2 regions of the Pseudomonas sp. CH61 genome follow, and region 1 is predicted to be linked to the other one. Evidence: predicted binding sites of a transcription regulator. Region 1 holds the regulator's gene; the other holds the start of a gene.

The links. Region 1 encodes sigma-54, which starts transcription at its own class of promoters, with help from an activator protein. Its sites were predicted from a motif close to ANTGGCATNNANNTTGCTNT; they were not measured.
Region 2: the regulator sigma-54 is predicted to act here: its motif matches at 2,427-2,446, upstream of AC5SEM_RS04295 (flagellar basal body rod protein FlgF).

Annotation. Positions count from the first base shown of each region.
Region 1 covers NZ_CM182098.1:229,587-245,463, forward strand. Annotated here, with positions in the region: gene AC5SEM_RS00940 (DUF2753 family protein) at 1-416, shown strand, start outside; gene AC5SEM_RS00945 (superoxide dismutase) at 418-1,029, shown strand; gene AC5SEM_RS00950 (ZIP family metal transporter) at 1,060-1,953, shown strand; gene AC5SEM_RS00955 (HPr family phosphocarrier protein) at 2,048-2,323, opposite strand; gene rapZ (RNase adapter RapZ) at 2,339-3,196, opposite strand; gene ptsN (PTS IIA-like nitrogen regulatory protein PtsN) at 3,199-3,663, opposite strand; gene hpf (ribosome hibernation-promoting factor, HPF/YfiA family) at 3,675-3,983, opposite strand; gene AC5SEM_RS00975 (RNA polymerase factor sigma-54) at 4,057-5,547, opposite strand; gene lptB (LPS export ABC transporter ATP-binding protein) at 5,735-6,460, opposite strand; gene lptA (lipopolysaccharide transport periplasmic protein LptA) at 6,460-7,005, opposite strand; gene lptC (LPS export ABC transporter periplasmic protein LptC) at 6,992-7,564, opposite strand; gene AC5SEM_RS00995 (KdsC family phosphatase) at 7,573-8,097, opposite strand; gene AC5SEM_RS01000 (KpsF/GutQ family sugar-phosphate isomerase) at 8,097-9,071, opposite strand; gene AC5SEM_RS01005 (ATP-binding cassette domain-containing protein) at 9,347-10,156, shown strand; gene mlaE (lipid asymmetry maintenance ABC transporter permease subunit MlaE) at 10,156-10,953, shown strand; gene mlaD (outer membrane lipid asymmetry maintenance protein MlaD) at 10,953-11,420, shown strand; gene AC5SEM_RS01020 (MlaC/ttg2D family ABC transporter substrate-binding protein) at 11,432-12,076, shown strand; gene AC5SEM_RS01025 (STAS domain-containing protein) at 12,073-12,378, shown strand; gene AC5SEM_RS01030 (BolA family protein) at 12,494-12,733, shown strand; gene murA (UDP-N-acetylglucosamine 1-carboxyvinyltransferase) at 12,756-14,021, shown strand; gene hisG (ATP phosphoribosyltransferase) at 14,146-14,781, shown strand; gene hisD (histidinol dehydrogenase) at 14,907-15,877, shown strand, end outside.
Region 2 covers NZ_CM182098.1:927,744-943,620, reverse strand. Annotated here, with positions in the region: gene AC5SEM_RS04310 (flagellar basal body P-ring protein FlgI) at 1-25, opposite strand, end outside; gene flgH (flagellar basal body L-ring protein FlgH) at 53-748, opposite strand; gene flgG (flagellar basal-body rod protein FlgG) at 801-1,586, opposite strand; gene AC5SEM_RS04295 (flagellar basal body rod protein FlgF) at 1,632-2,372, opposite strand; gene AC5SEM_RS04290 (sigma-54-dependent transcriptional regulator) at 2,684-4,243, opposite strand; gene phhA (phenylalanine 4-monooxygenase) at 4,631-5,422, shown strand; gene AC5SEM_RS04280 (4a-hydroxytetrahydrobiopterin dehydratase) at 5,540-5,896, shown strand; gene AC5SEM_RS04275 (amino acid aminotransferase) at 5,896-7,089, shown strand; gene AC5SEM_RS04270 (hypothetical protein) at 7,362-7,493, shown strand; gene AC5SEM_RS04265 (hypothetical protein) at 7,563-7,745, shown strand; gene AC5SEM_RS04260 (MFS transporter) at 7,860-9,047, shown strand; gene arfB (alternative ribosome rescue aminoacyl-tRNA hydrolase ArfB) at 9,044-9,457, opposite strand; gene AC5SEM_RS04250 (PAAR domain-containing protein) at 9,913-10,176, shown strand; gene AC5SEM_RS04245 (RHS repeat-associated core domain-containing protein) at 10,292-14,869, shown strand; gene AC5SEM_RS04240 (Imm15 family immunity protein) at 14,870-15,421, shown strand; gene AC5SEM_RS04235 (hypothetical protein) at 15,538-15,877, shown strand, end outside.

The DNA.
Region 1 (15,877 bases):
AACGGGCCAATCGCTGCTTCATGCTCGGCGAATTGATCGACGCCCGTGAGGCTTACCTGCAAGCCCTGGCCCTGGCGCAAGTGTTATTCGAACGCTGGGCGGATGCCGACGAAGCGGTGGCGGCCTGCGTCATTTCTCACCACAACCTGGCGGATCTGCACTTGCGCCTGAACCAGCCGGAGGAGAGCGCCGAATACCTCTGCGCGATCCATCAACGACTGTTGCAGACCATGCAGGACGAACGTCAGCGCCTGGCCTTGCGTGAAGCAGCGCTGCGCCAGAGCAGCAAGACCTACGTCGAGCTGCTGAATTTCATCAGTGAACACGGCGAATACCCGCGCACCCAGCGCCTGCTGCACCCGGATACCGGCAATGCGCGCCGCGCGCCTGCCCCACATCACCATGGAGTCCATTGAAATGGCTTTTACCTTGCCTGCCTTGCCTTACGCCTACGACGCCCTCGAACCGCATATCGATGCGCAAACCATGGAGATTCACTACACCAAGCATCACCAGACCTACATCAACAACCTCAACGCGGCGGTAGACGGCACTGAATACGCTGAGTGGCCGGTAGAAAAACTGGTCGCCAGCGTTAAGGATCTGCCGGAAAAACTCCGTGCGGCAGTGATCAATCAGGGCGGCGGTCACGCCAACCATTCGCTGTTCTGGGAAGTGATGGTGCCCAACGGCGGCGGTAAACCGGATGGCGCGTTGGCCAAGGCGATTGATGAGCAACTGGGTGGTCTCGACAGTTTCAAGGAAGCGTTCACCAAAGCCGCGCTGACCCGCTTCGGCAGCGGCTGGGCCTGGCTCAGCGTGACCCCGGAGAAAAAACTGATCGTGGAAAGCAGCGGCAATCAGGACAGCCCGTTGATGAATGGCAACACGCCGATCCTCGGTCTCGACGTCTGGGAGCACGCCTATTACCTGCGCTATCAGAACCGTCGCCCGGAATACATCAATGCGTTCTACAACGTGATCAATTGGCCTGAAGTGGCTGCGCGCTATCAGGCCGCACTGGTTTAAGTCTTCTATAAAAACAATCCAAGGCTGACTATGGGCACTGAAACACTGGCGATCGGAAGTGGGCGTATGTTTCGTTACGCAGTGGGATCGCTGTTGCTGTTGGCGGGCATGACCTTGCTGGTCGCTCACGGCCTGGAATGGCTGAATCTCGAGCCGAGGCTGTCGCGGGCGTTGCAGGGCGGCGCGATCTGCGCCCTCGGCACGGCGCTTGGCGCGGTGCCGGTGCTGGTGATTCGGCGCATGCCGCAGGCACTCAGCGATACCTTGCTGGGTTTTGGCGCCGGGGTGATGCTGGCGGCGACGGCGTTTTCGCTGATCGTGCCGGGTATCGCTGCCGCCGAAAGCCTGGGTCTGACTCCGTGGGGCGCCAGTGGCTTGATCTGCTTCGGCATCATGCTCGGGGCGTTCGGGCTGTATCTGGTCGATCGCAGGGTTTCCGGCGCTTCCCCGGAAATGCTCGTCGGCACCGTCGAGCATCCGGTGATTCCGCCACGGATCTGGCTGTTCGTGTTCGCCATCATTGCCCATAACATCCCGGAAGGCATGGCCGTCGGCGTCTCCGCTGGCGGCGGCATGCCGGACGCGGACAGTCTGGCCATGGGCATTGCCCTGCAGGATGTGCCGGAAGGTCTGGTGATTGCGCTGGTATTGGCCGGGGCAGGAATGTCGCGGGTCAAGGCGTTCCTGATCGGCGCGGCGTCAGGTCTGGTCGAACCGGTGTTTGCGTTGCTGTGTGCGTGGCTGGTCGGTCTGGCGCAGGTGCTGCTGCCATTAGGTCTGGCACTGGCGGCGGGGGCAATGTTGCTGGTGGTGACCCACGAGGTCATCCCGGAATCACGACGCCATGGTCATGACAAACTGGCCAGCCTTGGCCTGTTGATCGGGTTTTGTCTGATGATGGTGATGGATACGGCGTTGGGCTGAAGCAGATCAAAAGATCGCAGCCTTCGGCAGTTCCTACAGGGAACGCATTCCAATGCAGGAGCTGCCGAAGGCTGCGATCTTTTGATTTTGGCTGTCAGCCACCTTCGTCGAAATAGTTGTTGATCAGCGCCACCAGCGCATCCAGCGCTTCCTGTTCCTGATGCCCTTCAGTACTCAGATAGATTCTGGTGCCCTTGCCAGCTGCCAGCATCATCATTGCCATGATGCTTTTACCGTCAACCGTGGTCTCTGGCGTGCGGCCTACTCTGATCGTGCAATCCGGATACTGCCCGGCCACCCCGACAAACTTGGCCGATGCGCGGGCATGCAGGCCCAGCTTGTTGATGATTTCGATTTCCAGAGCAGGCATCGCGGTGTGAATCCTTTAAGTGAGGTCGCGGTGGCGAACCTGGACGTTCTTCAGGGTTTTCTGCAGGGCCTGACCCAGGCGTTCGGTCAGGTAGACGGAGCGATGGTGTCCGCCGGTGCAGCCAATGGCAATGGTGACGTAGGCACGGTTGCTCGCGGCAAAGCGCGGTAACCATTTGTGCAGGTAGGTGACGATGTCCTGAAACATTTCTTCGACCTCCGGCTGCGCCGCGAGGTACTCGGCCACCGGCGCATCGAGACCCGATTGCGCACGCAGTTCCGGCTTCCAGTACGGATTGGGCAGGCAGCGCACGTCGAACACCAGATCTGCATCCACCGGCATGCCGCGCTTGAAGCCAAATGACTCGACCAGAAACGCGGTGCCCGGCTCTGGCTGATTCAGCAGGCGCAGCTTGATGGAGTCGCGCAGCTGATACAGGTTCAGATTGGTGGTGTTGATCTTCAGGTCGGCGAGGTCGGCGATCGGGCCGAGCAGGGCGGTTTCATCCTGGATCGCTTCGGCCAGCGAGCGATTGGCGTTGCTCAGCGGGTGGCGACGGCGGGTTTCGGAGAAACGCTTGAGCAAGGTTTCTTCGTCGGCGTCCAGATACAGGACATCGCACTGGATGTGCTTGGCCCGGACGTCTTCGAGCAGCTCGGGAAAGCGCGTCAGATGACTCGGCAGGTTACGCGCATCGATCGACACGGCCACCAGCGGTTGCGCCAGCTCAGTATGAATCAGCGCACGTTCGGCGAGTTCCGGCAGCAAGCCTGCGGGCAGGTTGTCGATGCAGTAATAGCCGTTGTCCTCAAGGACATCCAGAGCCGTACTTTTACCCGAGCCGGAACGGCCGCTGACGATGATCAAACGCATGATTAATGCCCGTTCTGCTCGCTCAGGACGACCTGATACAAGGCTTCGCTACTCGGTGCGCTACGCAGCTGTTCGCGCACTTCCTTACGATCCAGCATGCTGGCGATCTGACGTAGCAACTCCAGATGCGCATCGGTGGCGGCTTCCGGGACCAGCAAAACAAACAGCAGGTCAACCGGAGCGCCGTCAATGGCGTCGAAATCGATCGGAGCGTCAAGGTGCATCAGCGCGCTGATCGGCGCTTGGCAACCCTTGAGGCGGCAATGGGGGATGGCGATGCCGTTACCAAAACCGGTGGAACCGAGTTTTTCACGGGCAATCAACGCCTCGAAGACATCCTGCATGGCCAGATCCGGCACTTCGCGGGCGATCAGGTTGGCAATTTGTTCGAGGGCTTTCTTTTTACTGCCGCCCGGCACGTTCACAAGGGAACGGCCGGGGGTCAGGATACTTTCAAGTCGGATCATGGAATGGGGGGTTATCGACCTGTCGCGCCCTGGAGGAGGCTTTGGGTCTTTTCCTTATGCTTTTTGAGTTGGCGATCCAGCTTGTCGGTCAGCAGGTCAATGGCGGCATACATGTCGTCATGCTCGGCATTGGCAACCACTTCTCCGCCGGGAATATGCAAGGTGGCTTCGATTTTCTGCTTCAGCTTTTCGACGCACATCGTGACTTGCACGTTGGTGATCTTGTCGAAATGGCGCTCTAATCGGTCGAGTTTTTCGTTGATGTAGTCGCGCAGAGGTTCGGTCACTTCCAGTTGGTGTCCACTGATGTTGACTTGCATACAGCTTCTCCTTCGTTGCCAGTGCATAAAGCGGCAGGCTGGATAGCCTGCCACTGGAACGCTGTAACGTGGCTTACATCAACCGCTTGCGTTCGCTCGAAGGCGCGATCCCGAGGGATTCGCGGTACTTGGCGACGGTGCGGCGAGCCACCTGAATGCCTTGTGCCTCCAGTAAACCAGCGATCTTGCTGTCACTCAACGGCTTTTTCTGATTTTCCGCAGCAACCAGTTTTTTGATGATCGCGCGGATCGCCGTGGACGAGCATTCGCCGCCTTCGGAGGTGCTGACGTGGCTGGAGAAAAAGTATTTCAGCTCATAAATACCGCGCGGGGTATGCATGAATTTCTGCGTGGTCACCCGTGAAATCGTCGATTCGTGCATGCCGACCGCTTCAGCGATGTCATGCAGGACCAACGGCTTCATCGCTTCGTCGCCGTACTCCAGAAAACCGCGCTGATGCTCGACGATCTGGGTGGCAACTTTCATCAGGGTTTCGTTGCGGCTCTGCAGGCTCTTGATGAACCAGCGAGCTTCCTGCAACTGGTTGCGCATGAAGGTGTTGTCGGCACTGGTGTCGGCGCGGCGGACGAAACCAGCGTACTGGGCGTTGACGCGCAGGCGTGGCACCGATTCCTGATTGAGTTCGACCAGCCAGCGTTCGTTGTCCTTGCGCACGATCACGTCGGGCACGACGTATTCGGCTTCGGTTGACTCGATCTGCGAACCCGGGCGCGGATTAAGGCTTTGCACCAGCTCGATGACCTGACGCAGTTCGTCTTCCTTGAGCTTCATGCGCCGCATCAACTGGCTGTAGTCGCGGCTGCCAAGCAGGTCGATGTAATCGCTGACCAGACGTTTCGCTTCAGCCAGCCAAGGTGTCTTGGCCGACAACTGGCGCAATTGCAGCAGCAGGCATTCGCCGAGATTGCGCGCGCCGATGCCGGCCGGTTCGAACTGCTGGATGCGGTGCAGGACGGCTTCGATTTCGTCCAGTTCGATGTCCAGTTCCGGGTCGAACGCCTCAAGGATCTCTTCGAGGGTTTCGTCCAGGTAGCCCTGATTGTTGATGCAATCGATCAGGGTCACGGCGATCAGGCGATCGGTGTCGGACATCGGTGCAAGGTTCAGTTGCCATAGCAGGTGGCTTTGCAGGCTCTCGCCGGCGGACGTGCGTGTGGTGAAATCCCACTCGTCATCGTCGCTGCTGGGCAGGCTGCTGGCGCTGGTCTGGTAGACGTCTTCCCAGGCCGTGTCGACCGGAAGCTCGTTGGGGATGCGCTCGTTCCATTCGCCGTCCTCGAGGTTGTCCACCGTCGGCGCGGTTTCCTGATAGGAGGGTTCCTGGATTTCGGTGGGCTTCTGTTCGGCGTTGTCGGCCATGGGGTCGGAATTGTCGAAGTCGTCGCCTTCTTCCTGGCGTTCGAGCATCGGATTGGATTCCAGCGCCTCCTGGATTTCCTGTTGCAGATCCAGGGTCGACAATTGGAGCAGGCGGATGGCCTGTTGCAGCTGCGGTGTCATCGTCAGCTGCTGGCCCATTCTCAAGACTAGCGATGGTTTCATGGCAGGGGCTTAACACCTTATTCGCCGGCGCTATGCGCCATCCACTACAGGGCGCCGGAGCGCCAAACTTAAGCAAATTATATGCCTGAAACTGAAGTGTTTGCCTAGAGCGCTGTAACAATTAAAGCGTATTAAATCCTGCTTGAATCGATACAGCGCCCGGGCGGCGCACCGGGCACTGTTGCGCTTACAGGCGGAACTCGTGGCCCAGATACACTTCCTTGACCAGATCGTTGGCCAGGATGGTTTCTGCATCGCCCTCGGCAATCAACTGACCATCGTTGACGATGTAAGCGGTTTCGCAGATATCCAGCGTCTCACGAACGTTGTGGTCGGTGATCAGCACACCGATGCCTTTGGCCTTGAGGTGGTGGATGATCTGCTTGATGTCGCCGACCGAGATCGGGTCGACACCGGCAAACGGTTCGTCGAGCAGGATGAATTTCGGTGCCGTTGCCAGCGCGCGAGCGATTTCCACCCGGCGGCGTTCACCACCGGACAGGCTCATGCCGAGGTTGTCGCGGATGTGGCTGATGTGGAATTCCTGCAGCAGGCTTTCCAGCTCTTTGCGGCGACCGGCCTTGTCGAGTTCCTGACGGGTCTCGAGGATGGCCATGATGTTGTCGGCCACCGACAGTTTGCGGAAGATCGACGCTTCTTGCGGCAGATAGCCGATGCCAGCCTTTGCACGGCCGTGCATTGGCTGGTGGCTGACGTCCAGATCATCGATCAGTACGCGGCCCTGATCGGCCTGTACCAAGCCGACGATCATGTAGAAGCAGGTGGTCTTGCCGGCACCGTTCGGGCCGAGCAGGCCGACGATCTGGCCGCTGTCGATCGACAGGCTGACATCACGCACGACCTGGCGGCTTTTATAGGCCTTGGCCAGGTGCTGAGCTTTCAGAGTTGCCATTACTGGGTTTTCTCGTCGGTTTTCTTCTTCGGCTGGATCACCATGTCGATGCGCGGACGCGACTCGGTAACCTTGCTGCCGGTAGCGCGACCGGCGCTGGCCAGTTTCTTCACGGTGTCATAGACGATTTTCTCGCCTTGCGTCGTGTTGTTGTCCTTGTCGACAACCTTGGCCTTGTCGATCAGCACGACGCGATTCTGCGCAGCATGGTACTGGATCGTCACGCCCCAGCCCTGAACCGGCTTGGTGTCGCCAGCGGTCTGCAGTTGTTCGAAGTAGGCAAGGTTGCCCACCGAAGTCACCACGTCGATATCGCCGGCCGGGGTGCGGGTGATGGTCACGGTATTACCGGTCACCTTCATCGAGCCTTGGGTGATGATCACGTCGCCCTTGTAGGTGGCGATGCCGTTCTTGTCATCCAGTTGGGCGTCGTCGGCCTGAATGCGGATAGGTTGCTGCTGATCGTTCGGCAGAGCCCAGGCGCTCACGCTTCCCAGTGCTGCGCCCAGACTGAGCAAAATAGGGAGGGTTTTAACGAGCCTCATACTGTCCTCTTACGTTCGATAGCAGGTGTATCCTGCTTTCCTTCAGGTACGCTTTCATTCCAACGCCGGTCGATACACCGCCAGCGCCGTCGATTCTAACGGGTTGCTCGGTCTGCGCATATTCCTGCTGCGGGAACACGGTCATGCGGGTGCTGGTGATCAGGGTGCCGCGGTTTTTCTCATCGGTGCGCTGCACGCGTACCGAATCGATCAGTTCGACTTCGGTGCCGCCTGAGTTCACTTCACCGCGCTCACTGGTCACGTGCCACGGAAAATCCGTTCCGCGATACATGTTCAGGTCCGGTTTGGTCACGAGCGTGACGTCGGTTGCCTTCACGTGCTCGGCTTTTTCGGACGTCATTTCATACTGCACCTTGCCATCCGGCAGGTATTGCAGGGTATGCGTGTTGGTTGCATACCAGTCGATAGGTGTCTCGATCGACGTAACCGGCGGTTTGTCGAGAAAGCGTTCTGGGCTGATGTTCCAGTAGCCCACTGCGGCGAATATCGCCGCGATGCAGCCGAACAGCAGGAAGTTGCGAAATTTTTTGCTGAACATGGTTTGGCTCACAGGTACGCGGCGTGGGCCGCATCGAGGCGGCCCTGGGCGCGCAGGATCAATTCGCAGAATTCGCGGGCGGCGCCTTCGCCACCACGGGCGCGGGTGACGCCATGGGCGTGTTCGCGGACGAAATCGGCAGCGTTGGCAACCGCCATGCCCAGGCCAACACGGCGGATCACCGGCAGGTCGGGCAGGTCGTCACCGAGATAGGCGACCTCTTCATAGCTTAGGCCCAGTTGCTCAAGCAGGCCGTCGAGAACGACCAATTTGTCTTCGCGGCCCTGAAACAGGTGGGGAATGCCCAGGTTTTTCGCTCGACGTTCGACCACCGGGGTCTTGCGGCCGCTGATGATAGCGGTCTGCACGCCGGCGTTCATCAGCATTTTGATGCCTTGACCGTCGAGGGTGTTGAAGGTCTTGAATTCGCCGCCGTCTTCAAGGAAGTACAGGCGACCGTCAGTGAGGACGCCATCGACGTCGAAAACTGCCAGTTTGATCGCTTTGCCGCGTTGCAGCAGATCTTTGCTCATTACATGACTCCTGCGCGCAGCAGATCGGAGAGGTTGAAGGCGCCGACCGGGCGGTCTTCCTCGTCTACGACTACCAATGCATTGATTCGGTGATCTTCCATGATTTTCAGGGCTTCGGCGGCCAGCATTTCCGGGCGGGCAGTCTTGCCGTGGGCCGTCATCACCTGGTCGATAGTTGCGGTGCGAATGTCGATGCTGCGATCCAGCGTGCGGCGCAAGTCGCCGTCGGTGAAGATCCCAGCCAGTTTTCCGTCCGTTTCAAGGATGACGGTCATGCCCAGACCTTTACGGGTCATTTCCATCAATGCGTCCTTGAGCAGTGTGCCGCGTTGTACTTGCGGCAATTCCTGTCCGGCGTGCATGACGTTTTCCACTTTCAGCAGCAGGCGGCGGCCCAAGGCTCCGCCCGGGTGCGAGAACGCGAAGTCTTCAGCAGTGAAACCGCGTGCTTCCAGCAGCGCGACGGCCAGCGCATCGCCCATGACCAGTGCTGCGGTCGTCGACGAGGTCGGGGCCAGGTTCAGCGGGCAGGCTTCATGCTCGACGTGAACGTTGAGATTGACCTCGGCCGCCTTGGCCAGTGGCGATTGCGGGTTGCCGGTGACGCTGATGAGCTGGATGCCCAGACGCTTGATCAGCGGCAGCAGGGTAACGATTTCATTGGTCGAGCCGGAGTTCGACAGGGCCAGGATCACGTCGTCGCGGGTGATCATGCCCATGTCGCCATGGCTGGCCTCGGCCGGGTGTACGAAAAATGCCGGGGTGCCGGTGCTGGCCAGGGTCGCGGCAATCTTGTTGCCGATGTGCCCGGATTTGCCCATGCCGACCACGACTACACGGCCTTTACTGGCCAGAATCATCTCGCAAGCGCGTACGAAATCGGCGTCGATATGGGGCAACAAGCCTTGTACGGCTTCCACTTCGAGTTGGATGGTGCGTTGTGCCGATTGAATCAGGTCGCTGGATTGGCTCATGTCAGAAATCGTATAGCCCGATGAAAAGGCGGCGATTATAGCGGTTATGTGGCAAAGCCTCACGCAAGTTCGTCGTGCTTTGTCATTACTCGTTACCAAAACCCGGTAAAAGAGCCTGCGGACCTGTCATATCGCCGAACTCAGGCTGGTACAAGCCTTGGGCGCGTAGCCTTTGCAGTGATATAGTTCGCCGCCAGTTCGGCCTGCCCGGGATGTACGTACTTTTTAAGTAAAGACAGGCGTCCGAGTGAGAGGCTGCATCGCAAGGAGTTTAGATGAGTGCCGATAACGCCTACGCGGTCGAGCTGAAGGGAGTTTCCTTCAAGCGCGGTGCGCGCAGCATTTTCAATAACGTCGATATTCGCATCCCGCGCGGCAAGGTCACCGGCATCATGGGGCCTTCCGGGTGTGGCAAGACCACGCTGCTGCGATTGATGGGCGCACAATTGCGCCCTGCCAGCGGCGAAGTCTGGGTCAACGGCCAGAACCTGCCTGTGCTTTCGCGCAGCGATCTGTTCGATGCGCGAAAGCACATGGGTGTGCTGTTTCAAAGCGGCGCGCTGTTCACCGATCTCGATGTATTCGAGAACGTGGCTTTCCCCCTGCGTGTTCATACCGATCTGCCGGAAGAAATGATCCGCGACATCGTCCTGCTCAAACTGCAGGCGGTCGGTCTGCGCGGTGCCATCGAGCTGATGCCGGACGAGCTGTCCGGTGGCATGAAACGCCGCGTCGCACTGGCGCGGGCGATTGCGCTCGATCCGCAGATCCTCATGTACGACGAACCGTTCGTCGGGCAGGACCCGATCGCCATGGGCGTGCTGGTCCGATTGATCCGTCTGCTCAACGATGCGCTGGGGATTACCAGTATCGTGGTGTCCCACGATCTGGCTGAAACCGCGAGCATCGCCGACTACATCTATGTTGTCGGTGATGGTCAGGTGCTGGGGCAGGGTACGCCGGACGAGTTGATGAGCTCGGACGAGCCGCGTATCCGTCAGTTCATGACCGGCGATCCCGATGGCCCGGTGCCGTACCATTTTCCAGCGACGGATTACCGCGCAGATCTTCTGGGGAAGCGCTGATGCGCAGAATTTCATTAATAGAACGCGTGCGCCGGTTCGGCGAGGCGGCGATCGACGCCGTCGCGGTGTTCGGTCGTGCGACGCTGTTCCTGTTTCATGCCTTGCTGGGGCGTGGCGGGATCAGCGGAGGTTTCAGTCTGCTGGTCAAGCAGCTGCATTCAGTCGGCGTCATGTCGCTGGTGATCATCGTCGTTTCCGGGATCTTCATCGGCATGGTGCTGGCGCTGCAGGGCTTCAGCATTCTGTCGAGCTACGGTTCGGAGCAGGCGGTGGGGCAGATGGTTGCACTGACCCTGTTGCGTGAACTCGGTCCGGTGGTGACGGCATTGTTGTTTGCCGGTCGTGCCGGTTCGGCGCTGACCGCCGAGATCGGCAACATGAAATCCACCGAACAGCTTTCCAGTCTGGAAATGATCGGCGTCGATCCGCTCAAGTACATCATTGCCCCGCGCCTGTGGGCCGGTTTCATTTCCCTGCCAGTGCTGGCGATGATTTTCAGCGTGGTCGGGATTTGGGGCGGTTCGTGGGTGGCCGTCGACTGGCTGGGTGTGTATGAAGGCTCTTACTGGGCGAACATGCAGAACAGCGTGAATTTCACCAGTGACGTGCTCAATGGCGTAATCAAAAGTATCGTTTTCGCCTTTGTCGTGACCTGGATCGCCGTATTCCAAGGCTATGACTGTGAGCCCACTTCCGAGGGCATCAGTCGCGCCACCACCAAGACCGTGGTATTTGCCTCGCTGGCAGTGCTCGGCCTGGACTTTATTCTGACTGCTTTGATGTTTGGAGATTTCTGATGCAAAACCGCACCCTGGAAATCGGTGTCGGCCTGTTCCTGCTGGCAGGGATCCTGGCTTTGTTGCTGCTTGCTTTGCGGGTCAGTGGTCTGTCTCCGACGTCGACCACCGACACCTATAAACTGTATGCCTATTTCGACAATATCGCCGGTTTGACGGTCAGAGCCAAAGTGACCATGGCCGGCGTGACCATCGGCAAGGTCACGGCGATCGATCTGGATCGCGACAGCTTCACCGGTCGGGTCACCCTGCAAGTGGATAAAAAGGTCGACAACCTGCCGACTGACTCCACAGCGTCTATCCTGACCGCTGGTCTGCTGGGCGAGAAGTACATCGGTATCAGCGTCGGCGGGGAAGACAAACCGCTGAAGGATGGTGGAACCATTCACGACACCCAGTCGTCACTGGTACTGGAAGACCTGATCGGTAAATTCCTGCTCAATACCGTTAGCAAAGACGCCAAATGAGGAGCTTTTGAATGATTTCTACCTTGCGACGTGGCCTGTTGGTGTTGCTCGCGGCATTGCCACTGATGGCTAACGCTGCGCCTGGGCAATCCGCGCATGAACTGGTGCAGGACACGACCACCCGGTTGCTGGCCGACCTGGCTGCCAACAAAGAGAAATACAAGCAGGATCCGACGGATTTCTACGCGGCGCTCAACAGCATCGTCGGGCCAGTGGTGGACGCCGAAGGCATTTCCAAGAGCATCATGACGGTCAAGTATTCGCGCAAGGCCACGCCGGCGCAGATGCAGACCTTCCAGGAAAACTTCAAGAAAGGCCTGTTCCAGTTCTACGGCAATGCCTTGCTCGAGTACAACAACCAGGGGATTACCGTTGACCCTGCCAAGGACGAATCGGGTGACCGCACCAGCGTCAACATGACCGTCAAGGGCAGCAGCGGCGCAATCTATCCTGTGCAGTACACACTGGAGAAGATCAACGGCGAGTGGAAACTGCGCAACGTGATCATCAATGGCATCAACATCGGCAAGCTGTTCCGTGATCAGTTCGCCGACGCGATGCAGCGCAATGGCAACGACCTGGACAAGACCATCAATGGTTGGGCCGGTGAAGTGGCCAAGGCCAAGGAAGCCACCGAAAAGAACCCCGCGCAATGAATGAGGCCGCAGTTCGTATGAGTGATGTCGACGAGCTTCTGCTCAGCGGAGTGCTGGACTATCGCACCGGTGCCGACCTGCGCAAGCAAGGCCAGGCGCTGATCAAGTCCAGCAAGGCTGCTTCGCTGGTGATCGATTGCTCGGCGGTGAAGAAGTCCAGCAGCGTCGGTTTGTCGTTGCTGCTGTGCTTCATGCGCGATGCGAATGCGGCCGGAAAGGCTGTCAGCATCCGTGCGATGCCCGAAGACATGCGCGAAATCGCTCAGGTCAGTGAGCTGACCGAACTTTTGGCGCACCCCTGAAACAGCATCTATAAAGAAGCCCCCCGTCAGAGTCCTGCCATGCGGGGTTCGCAGGCGCGGGGCTTTTTTGTATGATGTCCGACCCGTGCGCACAGGGCGCCGATTGAGGTTGAGCATGCAGGCCGTAGAAGTGAAGAGCTTCCTTGAAGGAAAGCTGCCCGGAACGTTGGTAGAAGTTGAGGGCGAAGGCTGCAATTTCCAGCTGAACGTGATTAGCGATGAACTGGCGGCGTTGAGCCCGGTGAAGCGTCAGCAGCAGGTCTATGCCCATTTGAACCCATGGATTACCGATGGCAGCATCCATGCGGTCACTATGAAATTTTTCAGCAGCGCGGCCTGGGCCGAGCGCACCTGAGCCTTAGGGCGTCGAGATTCTTATGGATAAATTGATTATTACCGGTGGCGCTCGTCTTGATGGCGAGATCCGCATTTCCGGCGCAAAAAACTCCGCCCTGCCGATCCTGGCTGCCACCCTGCTGTGCGATGGCCCGGTGACCGTTGGCAACCTGCCGCACCTGCACGACATCACCACCATGATCGAGCTGTTCGGTCGCATGGGCATTGAGCCGGTGATCGACGAGAAACTCAGCGTCGAAATCGACCCGCGCACCATCAAGACCCTGATCGCCCCGTACGAACTGGTGAAAACCATGCGTGCGTCGATCCTGGTACTGGGCCCGATGGTTGCCCGTTTCGGTGAGGCCGAAGTGGCACTGCCTGGCGGTTGCGCCATCGGTTCGCGTCCGGTTGACCTGCACATCCGTGGTCTCGAAGCCATGGGCGCGGTGATCGACGTCGAAGGCGGCTACATCAAGGCCAAGGCGCCGGAAGGCGGCCTGCGCGGTGCGCACTTCTTCTTCGATACCGTCAGCGTGACCGGTACCGAGAACATCATGATGGCCGCTGCTCTGGCCAAGGGCCGCAGCGTGTTGCAGAACGCCGCTCGCGAACCTGAAGTGGTCGACCTGGCGAACTTCCTCAACGCCATGGGCGCCAAGGTTTCCGGTGCTGGCACCGACACCATCACCATCGATGGCGTTGAGCGTCTGGGTTCGGCTTTCTACAAAGTCATGCCTGACCGCATCGAGACCGGCACCTACCTGGTCGCCGCAGCCGTGACCGGTGGTCGCGTCAAGGTCAAGGACACCGATCCGACCATCCTTGAAGCCGTTCTGGAAAAGCTCCGTGAAGCCGGCGCAGAAATCACCTGTGGTGAAGACTGGATCGAGCTGAACATGCATGGCAAGCGTCCGAAAGCAGTCAACGTGCGCACCGCGCCGTACCCTGCATTCCCGACTGACATGCAAGCGCAGTTCATCTCGCTCAACGCCATTGCCGAAGGCACCGGTGCGGTGATCGAGACGATCTTCGAAAACCGTTTCATGCACGTGTACGAACTGCACCGCATGGGCGCCAAGATCCAGGTCGAAGGCAATACTGCCATCGTCACCGGTACTGAAGTCCTCAAAGGCGCGCCAGTAATGGCCACCGACCTGCGGGCTTCGGCCAGTCTGGTGATCTCGGCGCTGGTTGCCGAAGGCGACACGCTGATCGACCGCATCTACCACATCGACCGTGGTTACGAGTGCATCGAAGAAAAACTGCAGATGCTGGGCGCCAAGATCCGTCGCGTTCCGGGCTGATTGCTGCATTGGGACACAGGGACGTGTCCACTGATTTTAAGAGTCGAGCCGGTTTCCGGCTCGATGTGTGTCCGGCGCCGATTGCGACCGGACATGAGTACCTTGATAAGGACTGACGTTTCCCATGTTGACCATCGCACTGTCCAAGGGCCGCATCCTTGACGACACCCTGCCGCTTCTCGCCGAAGCGGGCATCGTGCCGACCGAGAATCCGGACAAGAGCCGCAAGCTGATCATTCCCACGACGCAGGACGACGTTCGTCTGCTGATCGTGCGTGCCACCGATGTGCCGACTTACGTTGAGCATGGCGCGGCTGACCTCGGCGTTGCCGGTAAAGACGTGTTGATGGAATACACCGGCCAGGGCCTGTACGAGCCACTGGATCTGCAAATCGCCCAGTGCAAGCTGATGACCGCCGGCAAGATCGGTGCGCCTGAGCCCAAGGGCCGTCTGCGCGTGGCGACCAAGTTCGTCAACGTTGCCAAGCGTTATTACGCCGAGCAGGGCCGTCAGGTCGATATCATCAAGCTGTACGGCTCGATGGAGCTGGCACCGCTGATCGGTCTGGCCGACAAGATCATCGACGTGGTCGACACCGGCAACACCCTGCGCGCCAACGGCCTGGAACCTCAGGAACTGATCGCCACGATCAGCTCGCGCCTGGTCGTCAATAAAGCTTCGATGAAAATGCAACACGCCCGAATCCAGGCGTTGATCGATACCCTGCGCAACGCAGTGGAATCGCGACACCGCGGCTGATTTACCTGCGCGCCGTTAAGTCGCGCCCGTCTATCCGCCTCATAGCCAGAATCTCAGGTGCCCAAGCGGAAACGACTGCTAAGTTAGGGCGCCTGAGTTTTTGCCATTCCTATGAGGCTCTCGCTATGACCGCAACGACTGCAATTCGCCGACTCAACGCTGCTGACCCGGATTTCGCGCATCATCTGGATCATCTGCTGAGCTGGGAAAGTGTGTCTGACGACTCGGTCAATCAGCGGGTGCTGGACATCATCAAGGCTGTGCGCGAACGTGGTGATGCGGCGCTGGTCGAGTTCACCCAGAAATTCGACGGCCTCGAAGTCGCTTCGATGGCCGACCTGATCCTGCCGCGCGAGCGTCTGGAACTGGCCCTGACCCGCATCACCGTTGCGCAGCGCGAAGCATTGGAAAAAGCCGCCGCTCGCGTGCGCAGCTACCACGAAAAACAGAAACAGGATTCCTGGAGCTACACCGAAGCCGACGGCACTGTGCTGGGCCAGAAGGTCACGCCGCTGGATCGCGCCGGTCTGTATGTGCCGGGCGGCAAGGCGTCTTACCCATCCTCTGTATTGATGAACGCGATTCCGGCCAAGGTCGCCGGCGTGACCGAAGTGGTCATGGTCGTGCCGACCCCGCGCGGTGAAATCAACGAACTGGTGCTGGCGGCTGCCTGCATCGCTGGCGTCGACCGGGTGTTCACCATCGGTGGCGCTCAGGCTGTTGCTGCTTTGGCCTACGGCACCGAAAGCGTGCCGAAAGTCGACAAAGTCGTTGGCCCGGGCAACATCTATGTCGCCACCGCCAAGCGTCATGTGTTCGGTCAGGTCGGCATCGACATGATCGCCGGCCCTTCGGAAATCCTCGTGGTGTGCGACGGCCAGACCGATCCGGACTGGATCGCCATGGACCTGTTCTCGCAAGCCGAGCACGACGAAGATGCGCAGGCGATTCTGGTCAGCCCGGACGCCGAGTTCCTCGACAAGGTCGCCGCGAGCATCGACAAACTGCTGCCGACCATGGACCGCGCGACGATCATCGAAACCTCGATCAATGGCCGTGGTGCGCTGATTCACGTACGCGACATGGCGCAAGCCAT
Region 2 (15,877 bases), 700 kb from region 1:
CGGACATCAACGCCGCAGCCAGCATGAGGCTCTTGAAATTCAACGTAGCCACCTAGAAAGGGAACAGCGGGCTGAGGAAGAAACGGTCGAACCAGCCTGGCTGACTCGTATCGGCAAACGCGCCGGTACCCGAGTAGGTGATGCGTGCATCGGCGACCCGGGTCGACGACACAGTGTTGTCCGTGGCGATGTCATCGGCGCGCACCAGACCGGCGATGCGCACCAGTTCGTCACCGGTGTTCAGCGTCAGCCACTTCTCGCCACGCACGGCGATGATGCCGTTGGGCAGCACGTCAGCGACGGTCACGGTGATCGAACCGGTCAGGCTGTTGCTCTGCCCGGACTTGGCGTCGCCCTTGGTCGAGCGGTCGGCACTGTAGCCGGCGTTCAGACTCAGGTCGTTGCCGCCGATCGGGTTGTTGGTGGTCAGGCTGGAGCCGAACAACGAGGTCAGACCGACCTTGTTGTCGCTGTTCTTGTCCATCTGCGAGTTGGCGTTCTTGCTCGCCTGCGTGCGCTCGTTCAGGGTGATGGTGATGATGTCACCGACCCGGAAAGCCTTGCGGTCGCTGTACAGGTTCTGCTCGAAGCCGGCCTGATAGATCGAGCCGTTATTGGCCGCAGCCGGCAACGGCGTGCGCGGCAACACCGGGGCGTAGTAAGGGTCATTGGGCTTGGGCGTCGGGGCGACGCAGCCCGCGAGCGAGACGACCCCACTCAATGCCAGAACAGATACAAAGCGATTCATGACCCTACCTCACGGTGTTGCAGGCGACCTCATGGCCGCCTCATAGACTTGATTACAGATTCTGCGTTACGAACGAGAGCATCTGGTCAGCGGTGGAGATCACCTTGGAGTTCATCTCGTAAGCGCGCTGAGTGGTGATCATGTTGACCATCTCTTCAACAGTGCTGACGTTGGAGGTTTCCAGGGTGTTCTGCAGGGTGGTACCGAAACCGGCCAGACCCGGGGTGCCGACTTGCGGCGCGCCGGAAGCGGCGGTTTCCAGGAACAGGTTGTTGCCCACGGCTTGCAGACCGGCCGGGTTGATGAAGTCGGCGGTTTGCAGGTTGCCGATCACCTGCGACGCGGCGTTGCCAGCGACAGTGATGGACACCGTGCCGTCACGGCCGACGGTGAAGGTCTGGGCATCGTTCGGAATGACGATGGCCGGTTCCAGAGCGAAACCGCTGGCGTTAACGATCTGGCCGTTGGAATCGAGGTGGAAGGTACCGTCACGGGTGTAGGACGTGGTGCCGTCCGGCTGCAGAATCTGGAAGAAACCGCGACCGTCGATGGCCATATCCAGCGGCTGCTCGGTGGTTTGCAGACTGCCGGCGGTGAAGTTTTTCTGAGTGCCGACGATGCGCACACCAGTACCCAGTTGCAGACCCGACGGCAGTTCGCTGTCCTGGGTCGACTGAGCGCCTGGCTGACGCTTGATCTGATAGAGCAAGTCCTGGAACTCGGCGCGATCACGTTTGAAACCCGTGGTCGACACGTTCGCCAGGTTGTTGGAAATGGTGGTCAGGTTGGTGTCCTGGGCGGACAGACCGGTTTTGGCAACCCATAGAGCCGGAAGCATTCGATTCTCCTCGTGCGCCTGATTTTCGGCGCGACGTTCTGATAATTAGCTGATCTGCAAGACCCGAGCCATGGCCTGGTCGTCGTCTTTGGCGGTGTTCATCATCTTGACGTGCAACTCGAACTGCTTGGCCAATGCCAGCACCGAAGTCATCTCTTCGACGGCGTTGACGTTGCTCGACTCAAGGAAACCCGACACCAGTTTGACGTTGGCATCGGCCGGCGCCGGCTGGCCGTCCTTGGTGTAGATCGAGCCGTCGAGGCCCTTGTTCATGTTCTTGATGTCCGGGTTGACCAGTTTGATCCGGTCGACTTCCGCCATGACACGCGGGCCTTCGCCCATCGCACGAATACTGATGGTGCCGTCTTCACCGACTTCGATCTGCTGCTCGGGCGGCACGGCGATCGGACCGCCATTGCCGATCACCGGCATGCCGTTGCCGGCGCGCAGAACGCCGAGGGCGTCAACGTTGAGGCTGCCGGTGCGCACGTAGCTTTCGCCGCCGTTCGGGTTCTGCACGGCAATGAAACCGTTGCCGGTCACGGCGACGTCGAGATCACGACCGGTCTGCACCAGCGAGCCTGGGGTGAAATCAGTGGCGGGCCGTTCGCTCATGGCAAACGCACGCGCCGGAAAGCTGTCACCGAACACCGGCATCGAACGCGCCTGCTCCAGGTCGCGCTGAAAACCGTTGGTGGAGATGTTCGCCAGGTTGTTGGCATGAGCCTTCTGCGCCAGTGCGTTCTGGCTGGCGCCGGTCATTGCCACATAAAGGTACTTGTCCACACTCTTTCCTCTGCATGCCGGACGTTTGCCGCCCACCGCTGTACTGCTGAGCCATAAGCAATTTGCAGACCAACTTTTTTCTGGCGCACAAAGACCCGGTAAACAAAGGACTTGGAGGATCTTGCGGGGGAATTGGAAATGTATCGAAGTCGAAAAACCGGCGGTGTTATGCCGGTAGGTGGCAAAGTCTGGCGCTGGTGTTGCCTGGACTATCGCTTTCGCGAGCAGGCTCGCTCCCACAGGGGAATGCATTTCAAATGTGGGAGCGAGCCTGCTCGCGAAGAGGCCATCACTACCCACACATGTTTGGGCTACGACTCGGTTTTGCCGACTTCATATTCACGCAGCTTGTTGGCAATGGTGGTGTGTGAAACCCCAAGTCGCTTACCCAACTGCCGACTGCTCGGATGCTCGGAATACAACCGCTCCAGCACCGCTTTCTCGAAGCGCCCGACAATTTCGTCCAAGCCACCTTCCAGCGAAAAATCACCAAGCGGCTGACGCACGCCGTAATCCGGCAGCCGAATATGTTCGGCCTTCACCGTGCCGCCATCGCACAGTGAAACCGCCTGGAACAAAACGTTTTCCAACTGCCGCACGTTGCCCGGCCAGTGGTAATGACTGAGCCGATCCATCGCTGCCGGTGCCAGTTTCGGCAGCGAGCAACCGATCTGCCGACTGGCCTGATCGAGAAAGTGCTCGACCAGCGGCGTCAGTCCGTCGAGGCATTCGCGCAGCGGCGGGATGTGCAGCGAGAGCACGTTCAAGCGGTGATACAAATCCTGGCGAAACTCGCCGCGTGCGCACAGTTCGGACAAGTCCACCTGGGTGGCGCAGATCACCCGCACATCCAGGTAAACCTCTTCATCACTGCCAACGCGACGGAAACAACCGTCCTGTAGAAAGCGCAGCAACTTCACCTGCAAGCGCGGGCTCATTTCGCCAACACCATCGAGAAACAGCGTGCCGCCCGCCGTCAATTCCAGCAGGCCGAGCTTGCCTTCGGCCCGCGCCCCTTCGAAGGCGCCGGGGCCGTAGCCGAACAGCTCGGTCTCGGCCATCGACTCCGGCAGGCCTGCGCAGTTGAGCGCCATCAGCGGCGACTGCCCGCGCGGGCTGGCGAGGTGACAGGCACGCGCGAGCAATTCCTTGCCGGTGCCGGTTTCGCCTTCAATCAACAGCGGTGCATCCAGCGGGGCCATACGCCGCGCTTCACGCACGACGGCGGCCATGACTTTGGAGCTCTGGAAGATGCTGTCGAAGCCACGCAGCTCCTGCTTGCGCACGTTGTAGATGCGCTCGCCTACGCGGTCGGCGCGGTGCAAGGTCAACACCGCGCCGGCCATCGCTTCACTGTCGTCGTGCTCCGATTGCAGTGGCGCGATGTCAGCCAGAAAGATGTCGCCCTTGACCTTGACCCGCATGCCGTTGATTCGCGATTTGTTGGCGCGCACCAGCTCTGGCAAATCGAAATCCTCGGCGTAACGCGACAGCGGAATCCCCGGCACTTCATCGACCCGTACACCGAGCAACTGCGCCGCCGCGCGGTTGGCGGCGACGATCGAGCCGCCCATGTCGATCGACAACACCGGAAACTCCAGCGCGCCGAGCAAGGCGTTCAACTCCATGTGCCGTCGTTCGCTGGGCATCAGCCCTACCCGCTTGACGCCGAACACCCCAGCGATCGCCTCGAATTTCGGTCGCAGCGCCTGGAACTGGATATTGATCAGATTCGGGCAGTGCAGGTAGATCGCATTGCCGTGCTCACCACCGACCTCACCGCGCGCGACGTTGATCCCGTACGCCACCAACAGATTGAGGATGTCGCGCAGGATGCCGATGCGGTTCTGGCAGTGGACTTTGATGCGCATAGGAGAAAACCCGCTAAACCAGTCATAAGGTTAAATACAAAACCTGTGGGAGCGAGCCTGCTCGCGAAGACGGCGGCACATTCAACATTAATGTGTCAGACAAATCGCATTCGCGAGCAGGCTCGCTCGCACAAGGGATAGCGCCACGACTTTTCTGCCGAGGCGCGTAGATAGTTGTCAAGATTATGTGACAGGCACCAGGCTTTTCAAACCTGAAAATCACCGAAAATGCGCGACGGCGGTCAAACCGTAACGATAACTTTACGAATTACAGAGAAATTTCCTACGCACAGGCCATTCAACCTGCTGCACATCAACCCGCTCTCAGGTAATTCTGAATCCATCGCTGGACATAACAAGAACGAATTCCCCTAGCAGGAGAGCAGTATGAAGCAGACGCAATACGTGGCCCGCGAGCCCGATGCGCAAGGTTTTATCGACTACCCCGCCGAAGAACACGCGGTGTGGAACACGCTGATCACTCGCCAGTTGAAAGTGATCGAAGGGCGTGCCTGCCAGGAGTACCTGGACGGTATCGAAAAACTCGGTCTGCCCCACGACCGCATTCCGCAACTCGGCGAGATCAACAAGGTGCTCGGCGAAACCACCGGTTGGCAGGTCGCCCGCGTTCCGGCACTGATCCCCTTCCAGACGTTTTTTGAACTGCTGGCCAGCAAGCAATTTCCGGTCGCGACCTTTATTCGTACCCGCGAAGAGCTGGACTACCTGCAAGAGCCGGATATTTTCCACGAGATCTTTGGTCACTGCCCGCTGCTGACCAACCCGTACTTCGCCGAATTCACCCACACCTACGGCAAGCTCGGCCTACAGGCCACCAAGGAAGAACGCGTTTATCTGGCGCGTCTGTACTGGATGACCATCGAGTTCGGCCTGGTCGACACCCCGCAGGGCAAACGCATCTACGGTGGCGGCATCCTGTCCTCGCCGAAAGAAACCGTTTATTCGCTGTCGGACGAGCCTGAACATCAGGCCTTCGACCCGCTCGAAGCCATGCGCACGCCGTATCGCATCGACATCCTGCAACCGCTGTACTTTGTCCTGCCGAACCTCAAGCGTCTGTTCGACGTGGCCCATGAAGACATCATGGCCATGGTTCGCCAAGGCATGCAGCTGGGCCTGCACGCACCGAAATTTCCGCCGAAACCGAAAGCCGCGTGAACCGCGACTTTTGCTGACAATTGAGCCTGTCAGTCGCCGCCACTTTGGTTTAGCGTGACGGCATTGACGGCTCAAACGCTTTAATAAAAAAAACACACTCGATTTCAGGAATACACCATGTCCACTTTGAACCAAGCCCACTGCGAAGCCTGCCGCGCCGATGCGCCACAAGTCAGCGACGAGGAACTGCCGATTCTGATCAAGCAGATCCCTGACTGGAACATCGAAGTACGTGACAGCATCATGCAACTGGAGAAGGTCTTCCTGTTCAAGAACTTCAAGCACGCGCTGGCCTTCACCAACGCGGTCGGCGAGATCTCCGAGGCCGAAGGTCACCATCCGGGCCTGCTGACCGAGTGGGGTAAAGTCACCGTGACCTGGTGGAGCCACTCGATCAAAGGCCTGCACCGCAACGACTTCATCATGGCCGCGCGCACTGACGAAGTGGCCAAGACTGCAGAAGGACGCAAGTAATGCATTTCGACGCCATCGGCCGGGTACCCGGCGACCCGATCCTCGGCTTGATGGAGGCGTATGCGCAGGACAGCAACCCGCGCAAATTCGACTTGGGCGTTGGCGTCTACAAGGACGCCCAGGGCCTGACGCCGATCCCGGAAGCGGTGAAAATCGCTGAAGCGCGCCTCGTCGAAAGCCAGGACACCAAGACTTACATCGGTGGCCACGGCAACCCGCTGTTCGGCAAAGTCATCAATGAGCTGGTACTTGGCGCCGACTCGAAGCTGATCGCCGAACAGCGCGCCGGCGCCACCCAGACCCCGGGCGGCACCGGTGCCCTGCGTCTGGCTGCCGACTTCATCGCCCAGTGCCTGCCGGGCAAAGGCGTATGGCTGAGCAACCCGACCTGGCCGATCCACGAAACCATTTTCGCCGCGGCCGGGGTCAAGGTCAGTCACTACCCGTACGTGGGCAGTGACAACCGCCTCGACGTCGACGCCATGCTCGCCGTACTCAACGAAGTACCGAAAGGTGATGTGGTGCTGCTCCACGCGTGCTGCCACAACCCGACCGGTTTTGACTTGAGCCATGACGACTGGCAGCGTGTGCTCGATGTGGTGCGCAGCCGCAACCTGCTGCCGCTGATCGACTTTGCCTACCAGGGTTTTGGCGACGGTCTGGAGCAGGATGCGTGGTCGACCCGCTTGTTCGCGGCCGAGGTGCCTGAGCTGCTGATCACCAGTTCCTGCTCGAAGAACTTCGGCCTGTACCGCGACCGCACCGGTGCGCTGATCGTCTGCGCGAAAACCGCCGACAAGCTCATCGACATCCGCAGCCAACTGGCCAACATCGCCCGCAACCTGTGGTCGACGCCGCCGGATCACGGCGCGGCAGTGGTCGCGACCATCCTCGCCGACCCGGAGCTGAAAGCGCGCTGGGCCGATGAAGTGGAAGCCATGCGTCTGCGCATTGCGCAACTGCGCAGCGGCCTGGTTGAAGCGCTGGAACCGCATGGCCTGCGCGAGCGTTTTGCACACATTGGTGTGCAGCGCGGCATGTTCTCTTACACCGGCCTGTCGCCGGAGCAAGTGAAGCAACTGCGCGAGCATCACAGCGTGTACATGGTCAGCTCGGGCCGGGCGAACGTCGCCGGTATCGACGCCACCCGCCTCGCGCTGCTGGCCGAAGCCATCGCCAGCGTCTGCAAATAGTCAAAGCACCGCAGTACCCCTGTAGGAGTGAGCCTGCTCGCGATAGCGGTGTATCAGCCAGCATCTTAGTTGACTGATACACCGCTATCGCGAGCAGGCTCACTCCTACATTTGTTTTGTGGTGACCTTTCGTTTTTGCGCCCCCTGCGGCCATCTGTCGCATTAATTTGAATTAAAAGTCTGATTGTCATTTTTCCTGCTGTATCCTGCGCAGGCTTTCTAAAAGCGCGGATCTACCAGATCTATCAACAGACTTAGCGAGGAGCGCAACCATGCACGAGATTCCTAATCTCCCCTTCCCAAGCCTGCACGTACCTGAGCAGACGACCACGCAACAAGCCGGCGCGGGGCAGCCCGAGCCGAAAGAAGCCGTTGAGAGCCGCCCGGCCGACAACGAAGAGTAAGACCCGTCGTACAGACCGTGTGGAAAGCGCTAACATGCGCTTTCCACACTGCCTGAACCCGAGCCCGCCATGACCGACGAATTCTCCGAAAGCCAAGCTGCCGTACTGATCGGCGCCACCGAGAAAATGATCGAGATCTGGAACCGTCTCTCGCCCGAGAAACAAGCCGCCCTGCTCGCCCGTTTCGGCAGCGAAGAAAATGCCCTGGCGGCGCTGGTCACCACACAACTGGTTGCCCCGGCCAAATCCTGAAGTAGCCTCCCGGCAAATAGTTTTACTTTTCCCGCCCCAGATCCGTCCGCGCCGGTATCATAAGCAGCCTATCTAATCTGCCGCTCCCGTGGATCGTTACCCATGTCATCCTCTATGCCAGAACCCCAGCGCCCCCTGGCGGTTACGCTGCAAGTCGTTTCCATCGTCCTCTTCACCTTTATCGGTTACCTGAACATCGGCATTCCGCTCGCGGTGTTGCCGGGTTATGTGCACAGTGATCTGGGCTTTGGTGCGGTGATTGCCGGTCTGGTGATCAGCGTGCAATACCTCGCCACCCTGCTCAGCCGCCCGTACGCCGGCAAGATCATCGACAACCAAGGCAGCAAACGCGCGGTGATGATTGGCCTCGCCGGGTGTGGTTTGAGCGGTGTGTTCATGCTGATTTCGGCGTGGACACCGAGCATGCCGATGCTCAGTTTGATCAGTCTGTTGATCGGCCGGCTGGTGTTGGGCAGCGCGGAAAGCCTTGTCGGCTCCGGCTCGATCGGCTGGGGCATTGGCCGGGTCGGCGCAGCAAACACCGCCAAGGTGATTTCTTGGAACGGCATCGCCAGTTACGGCGCACTGGCGGTCGGCGCCCCGTTCGGTGTGTGGCTGGTCGGCCAGTTGGGTCTGTGGAGCATGGGCGTCAGCATCATCCTGCTCGCCGCGCTGGGCCTGTTGCTAGCCTGGCCGAAAACGCCGGCACCGATTGTCGCCGGCGAGCGTCTGCCGTTCATGCATGTGCTCGGTAAAGTGTTTCCCCATGGCTGCGGTCTCGCGCTGGGTTCGATCGGCTTCGGCACCATCGCCACCTTCATCACCCTGTATTACGCGACCCAGCATTGGGACAACGCCGTACTGTGCCTGAGCCTGTTCGGCGCCAGCTTCATCGGTGCGCGCCTGTTGTTCGGCAACCTGATCAACCGCCTCGGCGGCTTTCGTGTGGCGATTGCCTGTCTGTCGGTGGAAACCCTTGGTCTGCTGCTGTTGTGGCTGGCGCCGGACGCACATTGGGCGCTGGCCGGAGCGGCATTGAGCGGGTTTGGTTTCTCGCTGGTGTTCCCGGCGCTGGGCGTGGAAGCGGTGAATCTGGTGCCGGCCTCCAGTCGCGGCGCAGCCGTCGGCGCTTACTCGCTGTTCATCGACTTGTCGCTGGGGATCACCGGGCCATTGGCCGGGGCGATTGCGGCGGGCTTCGGTTTCGCCTCGATCTTCCTCTTCGCTGCCCTCGCCTCGCTAAGCGGATTGGCGCTGAGCGTGTATCTGTACAAGCACACCGCCAAGTATCGCGAAGACTAGAAATCCACCTTGCCGCGCCCGGCCTTGATACTGCCGCGCTTGGTTTTCGATTCGAGTCGGCGCTTCTTTGAGCCGAGGGTCGGTTTGGTCGGACGGCGTTTCTTTTCGACTTTGGTCGCGCTGAGAATCAGCTCGACCAGACGCTCCAGCGCGTCGGCACGGTTGGCTTCCTGCGTGCGGTATTGCTGGGCCTTGATGATCAACACGCCGTCGCTGGTGATGCGACTGTCACGCAGCGCCAGCAACCGCTCCTTGTAGAACTCGGGCAACGACGAGGCCGGTATGTCGAAGCGCAGGTGCATGGCGCTGGAGACCTTGTTGACGTTCTGCCCACCGGCGCCTTGCGCGCGGATGGCGGTCAGTTCGATCTCGGCATCCGGCAGATGCACGTTGTTGGAAATCACCAGCATGGAAAAACGTCCGTAATCAGAACGCGCAGGATACCGCGAAACAGACCCACAACCTGCTGAAGATCCACTGCAGACCTTCGCCTGTTCACGCTGAGGTCAGTGCAATCGCCATCGATTTGGCAGAAATCGATCAGCCGCCCAAGTGCGCAACTTCTTGCGCACCTGCCTTCGAAAAAGCGCCCGCCAATCGCCTGCAGCCCACGTCACACGGGCCCTGTAGCCGAGTGCGCAAGAAGTTGCACAGCACTGCGCAACTTCTTGCGCACTTTGACGCGGTTTCCCCAGTAAAAATCGATTTATCCCACAGGCATCCGGCGCAAACCCTTACTGAGTAATGGCCATATAGTGGCTGGCACGGATTTTGATATCAAATCGGCACTAACGCCTGCTGAACGCAGGCAGGAACGACAGGGTCGCTCGCCGAGCCAGCCACCCTCGGTCAAAGGAATGACGCAATGAAAGACGCAATTCGCTTGGGCGACTCCACCACTCACGGTGGCAAAGTCCTCGAAGCCTTCTCCCAGACCGACCTCAACGGCAAGCCGATTGCCGGGGTCGGGCACAAGGTCAGCTGCCCGCTGTGCAAAGGGGTTTTCCCGATTGCCGAGGGCAGCAGCACCTACACCGTCGATGGCACCCCCATCGCACTGGACGGCATGAAAACCGCCTGCGGCGCCGCACTGATCGCCAGTGGCCCGAAAGGCGCTGTCGTCAGCTAATCCCGTTTTTGATTTTGATGCGTACCTCCGAGAGGCGGCTTGTTGTCGCCCGCTCGTTGAGGTCTTCAATTTTTGCCCGCAAAGCCCGGCCCTTGTTGGCGGGTGAGATGCCGTGATGACCACTGAAACTGCTGTCGCAAAACGTGAGCCCCAAGCTGCCATCGTTCCACTCAATGCCATCGACGTTCAGGACGTCGCCAGCAGTGCGGCGGCTTTCGATGCCTGGCTGCAATCCGCCACCGATGGTGTGGTTACGCTTGATCGAATCAAGAACTACGCCGGTTTCTTGCCGGTGGTCGGCAACATCATGGCACTGGTCGATGCACTGAGTGACATCGTCACCCTGTCGGACGCCAAGCAACGCGACTTGCTCACGTGGGCCAGCCTTGGCATCAACCTGATCGGCGTCTTGCCGTTGCCACCGTCGATGGCCGCAGCGCGCATGACCCTGCGGCCGACGCTGTTTCTGGTGCGTCAGGAGATGAGAGCCAGCAGCAAGTTGTTGCTCAGCACCTCCGTGATCGAGGTGCTGGTCGGTCACCTGAACGCCTCGATTATCGGCACCCTCGATGACTTTGTTGAGCAAGCCAAAGGCAAGTTGCCGGGGATTCTGGCGGACGCTGGCAAGCTCGGCGAACAAATCATCAACGAGATTGCCACCGGTATCGAAACAACGGCCCTTGGCCGGCTGGATGCCAAGGGCGATCTGGAGGAAGCCAGCGCAAGAGCCAGCGTCGGCCGCGGCCAACTGCTCAACGACCCCCTCGCGACGGCCGACAACTTTTTAGCGGCCGCCAACAGCGCCTTGAAAGCGGCAGGCAAGGGCTTGGCCAACAGCGTCGCGCAGAATCTGGTGTCGACCAAGTTACAGACACAGATCACCACCGAGACCGGCAAACTGCGCGCGATGGGCCCGGAACTGCGCACGCAGTTGAGCAAGCTCGACGATAAAAATGTGCAGAACTCCATCGGCTGGCTGCTGCAGATCCTCTCCAGCGCCGTGACCCTGTGGCGCAAGCGCAATGCCCATGGCCAGAACGCCGCGGTCCATACGGAGAAGACCGGCAAGGCGACCCACACGGCTGCGGAGGGCGAGTTGGGCGCTAACAACAAGCAAGTTCCAGCGAAAAGTGCGCCCAATCCGGAGAAAGGTCCCTGTAAATGCGCCACTGAATTCAGCATCAATTTTGCCTTGGGTTCGGAAAGCCTCAGCCATACCGATTTCAGCCTGCCCGGCCCCTTCCCGATCGAATGGACGCGCACCTACAACTCACGCCTCGACGCCTACGATCAGAGCGAACTCGGCGCTCGCTGGATCAACGAATTCACCACGCGTTTCGACTGCGTGGACGATGGACTGACGTTCTACGGCGCTGACGGCCGCGACCACAGCTATCCACTGCCAAAAGTCGGCCTGTTCCACTACGACGCCATCGAAGACATCACCCTGGTCCGCAACAGCGAAGATCAGCTGTTGCTATGCCGTGGTTTCGAGCGCAAGGAAAACTATGTCCGCCGTGGTCAGCGTTTTGTGCTGAGCAATATTTCGCTGCGCAACGGCGCCGGAGTGATGCTGCATTACGAGCATCGTCACGGCGAACACTCGCTGCTCTCCGACCTGATCACCTATCAGGAAAACGACTTCACCAAAGTCCATTTGCACCTGGGCACGATGATCGACGATCACGGCCGGTTTATCGGCCTCTGGCAGATCGTTGACGGCGAACCGCTGCGCCAGCTCTGCGCCTATCAGTACGACGCCTATGGCGACCTGATTCAGGCACAAGACGAGAACGGCGCCGTCTGGTCGTATCAGTTCGAGCATCACCTGATCACCCGCTACACCGACCGCACCGGGCGTGGCATGAATCTGCAGTGGGATGGCCAGAGCGCCAAGGCCAAAGCCGTGCGCGAATGGGCCGATGACGGCAGCTTCGACACGCGTCTGGAGTGGGACGAGAACATTCGTCTGACCTACGTCACCGACGCGCTCGGCAACGAGACCTGGCACTACTACGACATCCTTGGCTACACCTACCGCATCCGCTACGCCGACGAGCGTTCGGAATGGTTCTTCCGCGACGAGGCGAAAAATATCGTGCGTCGCGTGAATGCCGATGGCAGCACGGATCGCTACAGCTACGATGAACGCAGCAACCTGCTCGAACACATTCGCGCCGATCACACGGTGATGCATTACGCCTACGATGATCAGGATCTGCTGATCAAGATCAGCGATGCGGAGGGCGGACAATGGCAGCGCGCCTATGACGACCAAGGCAATCTGGTTGAAGCGCTCGATCCGCTGGGCAACAAAACCGAATACGCCTACAACAAATCCGGCCAGCCCACCGCGATCAAGGACGCCAACGGCAACGAAAAAACCCTCGATTACAACGATGCTGGGCAACTGGTGGAATACGTCGATTGCTCGGGCAAAACCAGCGCGTGGGAGTACAACGAACTCGGGCAAATGGTCTGCTTCACCGACGCCGCCGGCAACGCCACCGAATACCAATACAAGGCCGGCCAACTGGTGCTGATCAAGCACCCGGACAAGACCGAAGAACGCTTTGATCGTGACGCCGAAGGTCGGCTGTTGGCGCATGTCGACGCTCTCGATCGCTGCACCACGTGGAGCTACAGCGCGGCTGGTTTGATCGCCGAACGTATCGACGCAGCCGAACAAACCCTGCGCTACCGCTGGGACCGTCTCGGACGGTTAACGGCTTTGGAAAACGAAAACGAACAACGCGCGCACTTCCACTACGACCCGGTCGGTCGTCTGCTCGAGGAACGCGGTTTCGACGGCCGCAGCACGCGCTATCAGTACGACCCACTCACCGGCCGCCTCGCGCAATCGATCAATGGCCAACGCGTCATCTCTTTGAGCTTCGACCCGATGGGCCGCTTGACCGAGCGTCGCGCCACTCTGGGCGACCAGTCGCAAAGCGAAACCTTCGCCTACGATGGCAACGGCAACCTGGTGCTGGCCGACAACGCCGACAGCCGCCTGCAATGGTTCCATGACCCGGCCGGTAATCTGCTGCGCGAACACCAGCATTATCTCGGCCTGGAAAAACCCACCGTCGCGATCTGGCAGCACGAGTACGACGTGCTCAACCAACGAGTCGCCAGCGTGCGCCCCGACGGCCACCGCGTCAGCTGGCTGACTTACGGCAGCGGCCACCTGCTCGGCCTGCGCCTCGATGAACACGAACTGATCGGCTACGAACGCGACGACCTGCACCGCGAAGTCGCCCGCCATCAAGGCAACCACCTGCTGCAAACCCAGAGCTGGGACCCAGCCGGCCGTTTGCAGGAACAGTTGCTGGGACGCAGCGACGACAAATCCACGCTGCTCAAACGCGAGTACCAATACGCCGCCGCCGGCCAACTGACCGACATCAACGACAGCCGTCGCGGGCCGCTCGCCTATCGCTACGATCCGGTCGGTCGACTGCTCAGCGCCACCACACGTCAAGGCGTGGAAACCTTCGCCTTCGACCCGGCCGGCAACCTGCTCGACGACAAAGCGACAGAAATTCGCCGCCCGCTGGACCTGACACCACCGCGCAGCAAACTGGTTGACAACCTGCTGCGCGAATACGCCGGCACCCACTACGACTACGACGAACGCGGCAACCAGATCCAGCGCTGGCACAACGGCCAACGCAGCGACCTGCGCTGGGACCTGTTTGATCGACTGGTGCATTTCGAAGACCCGCGTCTGAGCGTTGACTTCGCCTACGACGCACTGGGACGCCGCCTGCACAAAAACTCGCGCGCGCATTACAAACAGCGTCCTGAAGCAGGCTCTCTCTGGAACAGAAACGAACACGCGCGCAAACAGCGCGAGCTGGGTTGCGGCTTCACCTTGTACGGCTGGGATGGCGACAACCTCGCCTGGGAAAGCAGCCCAGCGCAAAGCGATGGCGAGCCCGGCCGCACGGTTCATTATGTCTACGAGCCAGACACCTTCGTCCCGATCGCTCAGGCTGTGCGGCATGCGCCAATCGATCTGATCGGTTTGCCGGATTACAGTGGTGAATACAGCCTTGATGAAGATCCGGTGTGGAATCACAAGGCAACGGCATTACCGTTTGATGCGTTGGCGTGGTACCAATGTGATCACCTCGGCACGCCGCAGGAATTGACGGACTCGCAAGGCAACCTTGCCTGGACCGCGCAGTACAAGGCGTGGGGGCAGGTGACGGAACAGCGCTCGGAATGGGCGCGGCAGCATGGCGTGATGAACCCGATACGGTTCCAGGGGCAGTATCACGATCATGAGACGGGGCTGCATTACAATCGGTATCGTTATTACGATCCAAGCGTAGGTCGTTTTATCAGCCAAGACCCGATTGGCTACGCAGGAGGATTGAACCTCTTCGAGTACGCTCCGAATCCTTCGAACTGGGTCGATCCATTAGGATTGGCTAAAAAAGGCTCTCAATCTGGAGGCACACCCAAACAGGCTCAATCAAAGGTTAGAAGAGGCCAAGCACCTGCGGAGATTACTCGAATTGACGAGCCTGAACAGAGTGTACCTAGCAGCCAATGGCATGCACACTGCAAGTGCGGGTCCGGATACAATCTTGATGGGTCAATACATGATAAAGGAAAAGGGGACGTGACTTTTTCCAAGAAAACAAAAGAATGGCTAAACGATCATGGATGGAGTATTCCTTAAATGAAGCTGGTTGAACTTTATAACAAAATCATAAGTAAAGAACCGTACAACAATATGAACGTATTCTTTGAAAGCTACGAAAACTTCGAAGAGATACCGATCGTATCCAGATACAGCCGATTGGATTTTTTAAAAGAGGAAATGAATAACGATAAAGTTTCGGAGCTCCTAGTGAGCACCGCTATCTTTTTAATGAATTCTATAAAAATAATGGGGCCAACAGACAAGCCAGATTTCTACGCCATTACTTTCACCGATTTTGATGGACTGGATGTGGGCGATGTCATTATCCCAAATATTTTTGTTTATCCAGGGCCTGCTTCAAACGGGTTTGTGGATAAGATACGCGTAAAAAAAATAAAAGCAGTGTCACGAGAAATGAAAGAAGTAAAAAAGATCTTTGATATGTTAGGTTTTGAGACTGTTTTTGACTTTCATGAAAGCAGGTTTTATGACTCCGCATCCAAAGATGAAATTGTTAGGATTTTTGCCGTCCCAAAAATATCGAGCAGTAAAATTAAAGAGTCAAACTCTTTAAGCTCCGAGCCTTAAGAAGCCATTTACCAATAGTTGGTTTCTGAAAGCGCGGCGAGTAGTCGCGAAGCTAGATTTTTTCTTACAATGGGAACGGTCTTGAGTTTTTTCAAAGACTGCGGAGGGAGATATTGATGTCAGAGATTTCAAGCGAACTTTCCATGTTCTCCCCGAGAGACCTACAACTTTATGCGTCAAAACTTTTGCAGACTTATTGCACAGCCAAGTCTTTTCAGCACTGCGCCATCAACAATTTGATAGCACACCTGAACAATTATCCTGAAACCCATAACCTGAATGAATGGGAAAAAATTGGCGCTTTGTTGCCACTTAATGGGAGGGGCGATGATATGCCATCAGACCTTACTCAATCGATACCACCACAAGATATTGACGATTTTTGCCAGATTGTGGATAGCGCAGTCGAGGTCGGGATAGTTGATTTGTATGGCGCACCAACTGATCTACCAGCGA